2 regions of the Pseudomonas sp. TE3910 genome follow, and region 1 is predicted to be linked to the other one. Evidence: predicted binding sites of a transcription regulator. Region 1 holds the regulator's gene; the other holds the start of a gene.
What was found. Region 1 encodes FliA, which starts transcription of late flagellar genes. Its sites were predicted from a motif close to CTAAAGTTTNNNNNNNNNNNGCCGNTAA; they were not measured.
Positions count from the first base shown of each region.

Region 1 (4,419 bases):
TCGGAGTCAACGCGACGCTCACCCTTGCGCAGAATGTCGAACACGTTCTCGGCAATATGGCAGCACTCCACCAGCTCATTGAGCTGGAGGAAGCCGGCGCCCCCTTTTACAGTGTGAAAGCCGCGAAAGATTGCATTGAGCAGATCCGCATCATCAGGCCGGCTTTCCAGCTCGACCAATTGCTCGGACAGTTGCTCAAGAATTTCGCCGGCTTCTACCAGGAAATCCTGGAGGATTTCTTCATCGGCGCCGAAGCTCATTAAACGTGCTCCCTAAAAACCCAGGCTGGACAACAGATCGTCGACATCGTCCTGACCGGACACGACGTCTTCACGCTTATCGGCATGAATCTGCGGACCTTCACCCCGAGTCGGATGTTTTTCTTGATCTTTTTCAGCACGTAGCTGCTGGTGGTCATGTTCAATACCGGCAAAGCGGTCGACCTGACTGGCCATCAATACGAGCTTGAGCAGATTGCTTTCTACTTCGGTAACCAGTTGCGTGACGCGCTTGATCACCTGGCCGGTCAGGTCTTGGTAGTCCTGAGCCAACAGAATGTCATTGAGGTGGCCTGCCACTTCACGGGTGCCGGCCTCGCTGCGCGTCAGAAAACTGTCAACGCGACGCGCCAGCTCGCGAAACTCCGGCGCAGCCACTTCTCGACGCATGAAACGCTGCCAGTCGGCACTCAAGGTACTTGCCTCGGCACTCAATTCTTGAAGCACCGGTGTACTTTGCTCGACCAGGTCCATGGTCCGGTTAGCCGCGCCCTCGGTGAGCTTGACCACATAGGACAAGCGCTCGGTGGCATCGGTGATCTGCGACACTTCCTCAGCCTGCGGCATCTGCGGGTCAATATGAAAACTGACGATCGCACTATGCAACTCGCGGGTGAGCTTGCCGACTTCCTGATACAGGCCACGATCACGGGTCTGGTTCAGCTGATGGATCAGTTGTACCGCGTCGCCGAATTTACCTCGTTCAAGGCTATCGACAAGCTCGTTGGCATGTTTCTTCAGTGTCGACTCGAAGTCGCCCAACGACGATTGTTTATGCTCCATAAGCGCCCCCGTGGCGTACCTCAGCTATTGACGCGCTCGAAGATCTTCTCGATCTTTTCTTTCAACACCTGAGCCGTGAATGGTTTTACCACGTAACCATTAACGCCAGCCTGAGCCGCCTCAATGATCTGATCACGCTTGGCCTCTGCCGTTACCATCAGCACCGGCAGGTGCTTCAGGCGTTCGTCAGCGCGCACCGTACGCAGCAGGTCGATGCCGGACATGCCAGGCATGTTCCAGTCCGTTACCAGAAAATCAAAGTTACCGCTGTGCAGCATTGGCAGTGCAGTGACGCCGTCGTCCGCTTCCTGGGTATTGGTGAAGCCCAGGTCACGCAACAGGTTCTTGATGATCCGCCGCATCGTCGAAAAATCGTCAACGATGAGGATTTTCATGTTCTTGTCCAATTAGACCTCCAAGCAGTCTTTAACGCGCTCAGCGCTGAACGCGCACTCAATCAAATCCGGCACAACATTTTCACGACTGCATGAAACCCAGCAATCAACGCGCGCGCCATTCTCCCAGCCGCCCACGCAAGCGTGCAGCACACTGGCTGTGCAACTGGCTGACCCGCGACTCACTGACCCCAAGCACCTCGCCGATTTCCTTGAGGTTCAGCTCTTCGTCGTAATACAACGCCAGCACCAGCCGCTCACGCTCAGGCAAGTTGGCAATCGCATCTGCCAACGCTGCCTGAAAGCGCTCGTCTTCCAGATCGCGCGAAGGCTCGACCTGGGCGCTGGCGCCGTCCTCGTGCAGCCCTTCATGCTCGCCGTCCTGCAACAGGTCGTCGAAGCTGAACAGGCGACTGCCCAAGGTGTCATTCAAAATCCCGTAATAATCATCGAGACTCAATTGAAGTTCGGCAGCAACTTCATGATCTTTAGCGTCACGACCTGTTTTTGCTTCAACAGCGCGAATTGCATCACTGACCATGCGGGTATTACGATGAACCGAACGCGGCGCCCAATCCCCCTTGCGCACCTCATCCAGCATCGCACCGCGGATGCGAATACCGGCATAGGTCTCAAAACTGGCACCTTTGCTTGAGTCATACTTGTTCGCCACCTCAAGCAAACCGATCATGCCGGCCTGAATCAGGTCTTCAACCTGAACACTGGCGGGCAAACGCGCCAACAGGTGGTAAGCGATGCGCTTGACCAGCGGCGCGTAGCGTTCGACCAACTCATACTGCGCGTCACGCGAAGCCTTGCTGTACATCCGGAAACCGCTGGCACTCATAGAGCAGGCCCCACACTGGTCGGCTGCACCAGACGCTCGACGAAAAACTCCAGATGGCCGCGTGGGTTGGCTGGCAGCGGCCAGCTATCGACCTTCTGTGCGATGGCCTTGAACGCCAACGCGCACTTGGAACGCGGAAAGGCTTCATAGACCGCTCGCTGCTTCTGCACGGCTTTACGCACGCACTCGTCATACGGCACTGCACCGACGTATTGTAGGGCGACATCGAGGAAGCGATCCGTGACCTTGGTCAACTTAGCGAACAGATTGCGCCCTTCCTGAGGGCTTTGCGCCATGTTCGCCAGCACGCGGAAGCGGTTCATGCCGTAATCACGGTTAAGCAGCTTGATCAACGCATAGGCGTCGGTAATCGAGGTGGGCTCGTCACAGACCACCAGCAACACTTCCTGGGCCGCTCGAACGAAGCTGACCACCGAGTCACCAATACCCGCAGCGGTGTCGATCACCAGCACATCGAGGTTGTCGCCGATATCGCTGAACGCCTGAATCAGGCCGGCATGCTGAGCGGGCGCCAGGTGAACCATGCTTTGCGTACCCGAAGCGGCTGGCACGATGCGCACACCACCCGGCCCCTGCAGCAGCACGTCGCGCAGCTCGCAGTGCCCTTCGATAACGTCGGCCAGGGTTCGCTTGGGCGTGAGGCCCAGCAACACGTCGACGTTAGCCAGGCCCAGGTCGGCGTCCAACAGCATGACGCGACGGCCGAGCTCGGCCAACGCCAGTGACAAGTTCACTGACACGTTAGTCTTGCCAACGCCACCTTTGCCGCCGGTCACGGCGATCACCTGTACGGGATGCATGCTACCCATGTTTGTTCTTTACCTTGTCTTGCTTAGACCGAGGCCACATGACTGGCTGCACTTTCAAACACCTGAAAAATGCCTGGCAGACCATTGATGTAGATACTTTGCAACGTCTTCACCGACACCTCAGCCAACACGCTTAGGGCCGTGATAGAGATCAGCGAACATATCGGCCATGGCCTCCTCGCTGGGCTCGTCCTGCATTTGCACACTAACCGCGCGGCTGACCAACTGGTGGCGGCGCGGCAAGTGCAAGTCATCCGGAATGCGCGGCCCATCGGTCAGATAGGCCACCGGCAATTCATGACTGATCGCCAGGCTCAACACCTCACCGAGGCTGGCGGTTTCATCAAGTTTAGTCAGGATGCAACCGGCCAGCCCGCAGCGTTTGTAGCTGTGGTAGGCCGCCGTCAGCACCTGTTTCTGGCTGGTCGTCGCCAACACCAGGTAGTTCTTTGCCTGGATACCGCGACCGGCCAGCGTCTCCAACTGCATGCGCAGGGCCGGATCACTGGCCTGCAAACCTGCGGTATCGATCAGTACCACGCGCTTGCGCAGCAAGGGCTCCAACGCCTGCCCCAAGGACTGCCCCGGATCGACATGGGTGACCGAAACATTGAGGATACGCCCGAGCGTCTTCAGTTGTTCCTGGGCACCGATGCGGAAACTGTCCATGCTCACCAGAGCCAGGTTCTGCGCGCCGTACTTGAGCACGTAGCGGGCTGCCAACTTCGCCAGCGTAGTGGTCTTGCCCATACCCGCCGGGCCGACCATGGCGATCACCCCACCCTCTTCGATCGGATCGACTTCCGGCACGCTGATCATCCGCGCCAGGTGGGCCAGCAACATCCGCCAGGCATGGCGTGGCTCTTCAATTTCGGCGGTCAGGTCAAGCAGCTCGCGCGACAGCGGTCCCGACAAGCCAATACGCTGCAGGCGGCGCCAGAGGCTCGCTTGCTGCGGTTTGCTGCCTTGCAGTTGAGTCCACGCCAGCGACCCCAGCTGCACTTCCAGCAATTCACGCAAACCAGACAGCTCGTTACGCATCGAGTCAAACAGGCGCTGATCTACCGCAGGCGCTGGCGCGACCCGAGGGCGCTCCGGCTCATCGACATGCGGCTCGATCAGCGGCTCCGATGCAGTCAGTGGCAGGCCGGCGAACAACTGGCGATTCGCCGTCTCGTCACCCTCGACGCGGCTGCTCAATTCGGCTTGGGCAGTGACGATGCGCGACTGAGTCTTGCGCAGTTCGTCCTCAAGCTCGACATTGGGAACACGTGGCGACAAGGCAG
Region 1 is NZ_JBWBQN010000001.1:4,888,277-4,892,695, reverse strand. It holds gene ACZ9H3_RS22405 (chemotaxis protein CheA) at 1-260, opposite strand, end outside; gene ACZ9H3_RS22400 (protein phosphatase CheZ) at 273-1,061, opposite strand; gene ACZ9H3_RS22395 (chemotaxis response regulator CheY) at 1,082-1,456, opposite strand; gene fliA (RNA polymerase sigma factor FliA) at 1,563-2,303, opposite strand; gene fleN (flagellar synthesis regulator FleN) at 2,300-3,133, opposite strand; gene flhF (flagellar biosynthesis protein FlhF) at 3,254-4,419, opposite strand, start outside.

Region 2 (4,419 bases), 2.6 Mb from region 1:
TGATGGTCAGTCCATGCGATGCCAGGTGGGCCATGTGCCCTGCTGTGTATACCATTCCACTACATCAGGAGATATCGAATGAGCGTGCTCGTAGGCAAAAAAGCCCCGGATTTCACGGTTCCAGCCGTACTCGGCAATGGCGAGATCGTCGACAGCTTCAACCTGGCTTCGGCCATCAAGGGCAAGTACGGCCTGGTGTTCTTCTACCCACTGGACTTCACTTTCGTCTGCCCGTCCGAGCTGATCGCCCTGGACCACCGTATTCCTGACTTCCAGGCGCGTAACGTCGAAGTCATCGGTGTTTCGATCGACTCGCATTTCACCCACAATGCTTGGCGTAATACCCCCGTCAACAACGGCGGTATCGGCCCGGTCAAATACACCCTGGCCGCTGACATCTCCCACGAGATCTGCAAGGCCTATGACGTTGAGTCCGAAGGCGGCGTAGCCTTCCGTGGCGCGTTCCTGATCGACACCAACGGTGTGGTCCGTTCGCAAATCGTCAACGACCTGCCGCTGGGCCGTAACATGGACGAGCTGCTGCGTCTGGTCGACGCCCTGCAATTCCACGAAGAGCACGGCGAAGTCTGCCCTGCCAACTGGAAAAAAGGCGACAAGGGCATGACCGCTTCGCCAGAAGGCGTTGCTGCTTACCTGAGCGAAAATGCTGGCAAGCTGTAAGCACCACGCATAAAAAAACCGGCCCCAGTGGCCGGTTTTTTTATGCGTGGCTGTCGACTTCAGTCGTCGAAGTCTTGCCAGCCGCCCATTTGTTTCCAGCGGTTGACGATACCGCAGAACAGCTCGGCGGTTTTTTCGGTGTCATAGCGAGCCGAATGTGCTTCACGTCCGTCAAAGTCGATGTCGGCACTTTGACAGGCCCTGGCCAGTACGGTCTGGCCATAGGCCAGGCCCGCCAGGGTAGCCGTGTCGAAACTGGAGAACGGATGAAACGGGTTGCGCTTCATATCGTTCCGGGCTACCGCGGCATTGAGGAAGCCCAGGTCGAAACTGCTGTTGTGGCCGACCAGAATTGCCCGCTTGCAGCCATTGGCCTTCAAGGCCTTGCGCACACCACGGAAAATGTCGGTTAGCGCGGCCTCCTCGCTAACGGCCATGCGTAGCGGATGGTCCAGCTTGATGCCGGTGAACTCCAGTGCGGCCTGTTCAATATTGGCACCTTCAAACGGTTCGACACGGAAGAAATAGGTGTGCTCGGGGAACAGGAAACCTTTCTCATCCATGCCGATGGTCACGGCGGCAATTTCCAGCAAGGCGTCGGTTGCGCAGTTGAAACCGCCCGTCTCGACATCCACAACTACTGGCAGGTAACCACGAAAGCGTTCGGCCATGGGGTGACGCGGGCCGCCGCTATGACCTTCCTGGTCGAGGTCGAAGTGATCATCACTCACGCATTTGTCTCCAGCAGGCGCCAGCGCAGTTGTTCACCGGCGCGCAGCGGTACCACGGTGTGCTCGCCGAATGGCAGGCTATCCGGGGCGGTCCAGCTTTCGCGGACCAGGGTAATAGTGTCGGTATTGGTCGGCAGGCCGTAGAACGCAGGGCCATGCAGGCTGGCGAAACCTTCGAGTTTGTCCAGCGCATTGCGCTGCTCGAATGCTTCGGCATACAGCTCGATAGCGGCGTAGGCGGTGTAGCAGCCGGCACAACCGCAGGCGGCTTCCTTGGCGTGACGGGCATGCGGCGCCGAGTCGGTGCCCAGGAAGAACTTGCTGTTGCCGCTGGTAGCGGCATCGAGCAGGGCGACCTGGTGCGTATTGCGCTTGAGGATCGGCAGGCAGTAGTAGTGCGGGCGAATGCCACCGACCAGCATGTGGTTGCGGTTGTACAGCAGGTGCTGAGCAGTAATGGTTGCCCCGACGTTGGCCGGTGCTTCTGTCACGAACTGCACGGCATCGGCCGTTGTAATGTGTTCGAAGACCACTTTAAGCGTCGGGAAACGCTCGACTACGCGGCGCATGTGTTCGTCGATGAACTGCTTCTCGCGGTCGAAGACGTCGACCTCGCTACGCGTTACTTCACCGTGGACCAGTAGCGGCATGCCGACTTCAGCCATGGCCTCGAGCACCGGGAAGATGTTGTCGATGCTGGTGACACCCGAGTCCGAGTTGGTGGTCGCACCCGCTGGATAAAGCTTGGCGGCGTGGACGAAACCGCTGGCTTTGGCCGCGCGGATTTCCTCGGGTTGGGTACGGTCGGTGAGGTACAGGACCATCAACGGCTCGAAGCGGCTACCAGCCGGACGGGCCGCGAGGATACGCTCGCGATAGGCGCCGGCTTCGGCGGCGTTGCGCACTGGTGGTACCAGGTTTGGCATGATGATCGCGCGGGCAAAGGTGCGCGCCACATCGCCAACGGTGTGGGGCAGGACGGCACCATCACGAAGATGGATATGCCAGTCGTCAGGACGCAGGAGGGTCAGGCGGTCGGACATTGGGGATTCCAGGCGGGTCGAACTCAAGGTGAATGCTACCGGAAAAGCCGGGTCCGAGCACTCGCTATCAAGTTTTGCCAGGGCCTACCGATACCTTGCAGGTATGCCGTGAAAAATTTGTGGAGCCGCCCGTGCGCCAGCATTATCTAGCCCTGCTCAGCATGTTTGCCAGCCTGCCTGCCATGGCACTTACTTTCCAGACGCGCCTGGAAAGCGTCGAGTGGAAGGTCGAGGGTGATCAGTTCGAGTGCCGATTGATCCAGCCGATTGCCAATTTCGGCTCCGGTGAGTTCGTGCGTCGCGCGGGCGAACAGCCGACCTTCCAGTTGCGTTCGAACAGCAATGTACTGGGTACAGGTTCGGCAACCTTGCTGGCCGCCGCCGCGCCGTGGCAGCCCGGGCGTGGCGATATCAACCTGGGCACTGTGCGCATGGCCCGTAACGGTGTGCTGTTCAACAGCACGCAAGGCCAGGCCAGCCGTTTGATCAATGGCCTGCTGGACGGCCGCAGTACCGTGGTCCGCAATTATGCGGGTGAAGCGGGGCGGGCGATGGAAGTGCGCGTGTTGCCGGTCAAGTTTGGCCAGGCCTACGGTGACTACCAGGTCTGTGCGGCCAAGTTGTTGCCGATGAACTACGACCAGGTGCGTCAGACCCGGGTCGACTTCCCGGGTGGCGGTATCGACCTGGATGCCAATGCCCAAGCGCGACTGGACATCATCCTCGACTTCCTCAAGGCTGATCCGACGGTCAATCATATTGAGCTTGATGGCCATTCGGACAACAGTGGCAATCGCCTGACCAACCGTGATCTGTCGCGCCGGCGTGCGCTGGCCGTTATGGACTACCTTAAAAGCCACGGTATTGCAGAAGAGCAGATCACGCTGCGTTTCCACGGTGAGCGCTATCCACTTGCACCGAACAACAGCCCGGCCAACCGCTCGCGCAATCGCCGCGTGAACATTCAGTTGGACCGAGTGGCGCCCGTTGAAAAGCCGGTAGAAGCCGCTAGCGAAAAACCGCTTGGCAAGGCACCTGATGCAGCGTCGACAGCACCGGGCCAAGTGCCTGCAGTCAACACCTCTGTTGCCAAGCCGGCCGTTAAATCCTGAGGTTGAGGGGCGACCGTCCGTCGCGCCCTCGACCGTTCCTGTCGCTTTGTCGTCACAAGCTGTCGCCCCACTGTAAATGTTGCGGTAAGACCGGTAGAATCATTGGTTTTCCGTACAACCCCGTGGAGTGATGGCATGGCGGACGTAAAAAAGGTCGTACTGGCGTATTCCGGCGGCCTTGATACTTCGGTAATTCTCAAGTGGCTGCAAGATACCTATAACTGCGAAGTGGTGACCTTCACCGCTGACCTGGGGCAGGGCGAGGAGGTCGAACCGGCCCGTGCCAAGGCTCAGGCCATGGGTGTCAAAGAGATCTACATCGACGACCTGCGCGAAGAGTTTGTGCGTGACTTCGTGTTCCCGATGTTCCGCGCCAACACCGTTTACGAAGGTGAGTACCTGCTGGGTACTTCCATCGCTCGTCCGCTGATTGCCAAGCGTCTGATCGAAATCGCCAACGAAACCGGCGCCGATGCCATTTCTCATGGCGCGACCGGTAAGGGCAACGACCAGGTACGTTTCGAGCTGGGTGCCTACGCGCTCAAGCCAGGCGTGAAGGTTATTGCGCCGTGGCGCGAGTGGGACCTGCTCTCGCGTGAAAAACTGATGGACTATGCCGAGAAGCACGCGATTCCAATCGAGCGTCACGGCAAGAAGAAGTCGCCGTACTCGATGGACGCCAACCTGCTGCATATCTCCTATGAGGGCGGTGTGCTTGAGGATACCTGGACCGAGCACGAAGAAGACATGTGGCGTTGGACCAAGTCGCCGGAAAACGCGCCGGACGTACCGACCTACATCGAACTGACCTACCGCAACGGTGACATCGTTGCTATCGACGGCGTGGAAATG
Region 2 is NZ_JBWBQN010000001.1:2,285,925-2,290,343, reverse strand. It holds gene ACZ9H3_RS10345 (peroxiredoxin) at 79-681, shown strand; gene rnt (ribonuclease T) at 741-1,412, opposite strand; gene pyrC (dihydroorotase) at 1,409-2,455, opposite strand; gene ACZ9H3_RS10330 (flagellar protein MotY) at 2,587-3,567, shown strand; gene ACZ9H3_RS10325 (argininosuccinate synthase) at 3,703-4,419, shown strand, end outside.
Region 2: ACZ9H3_RS10330 (flagellar protein MotY) is a predicted target of FliA. The motif match lies at 2,522-2,549, and genes of this name have one in related genera.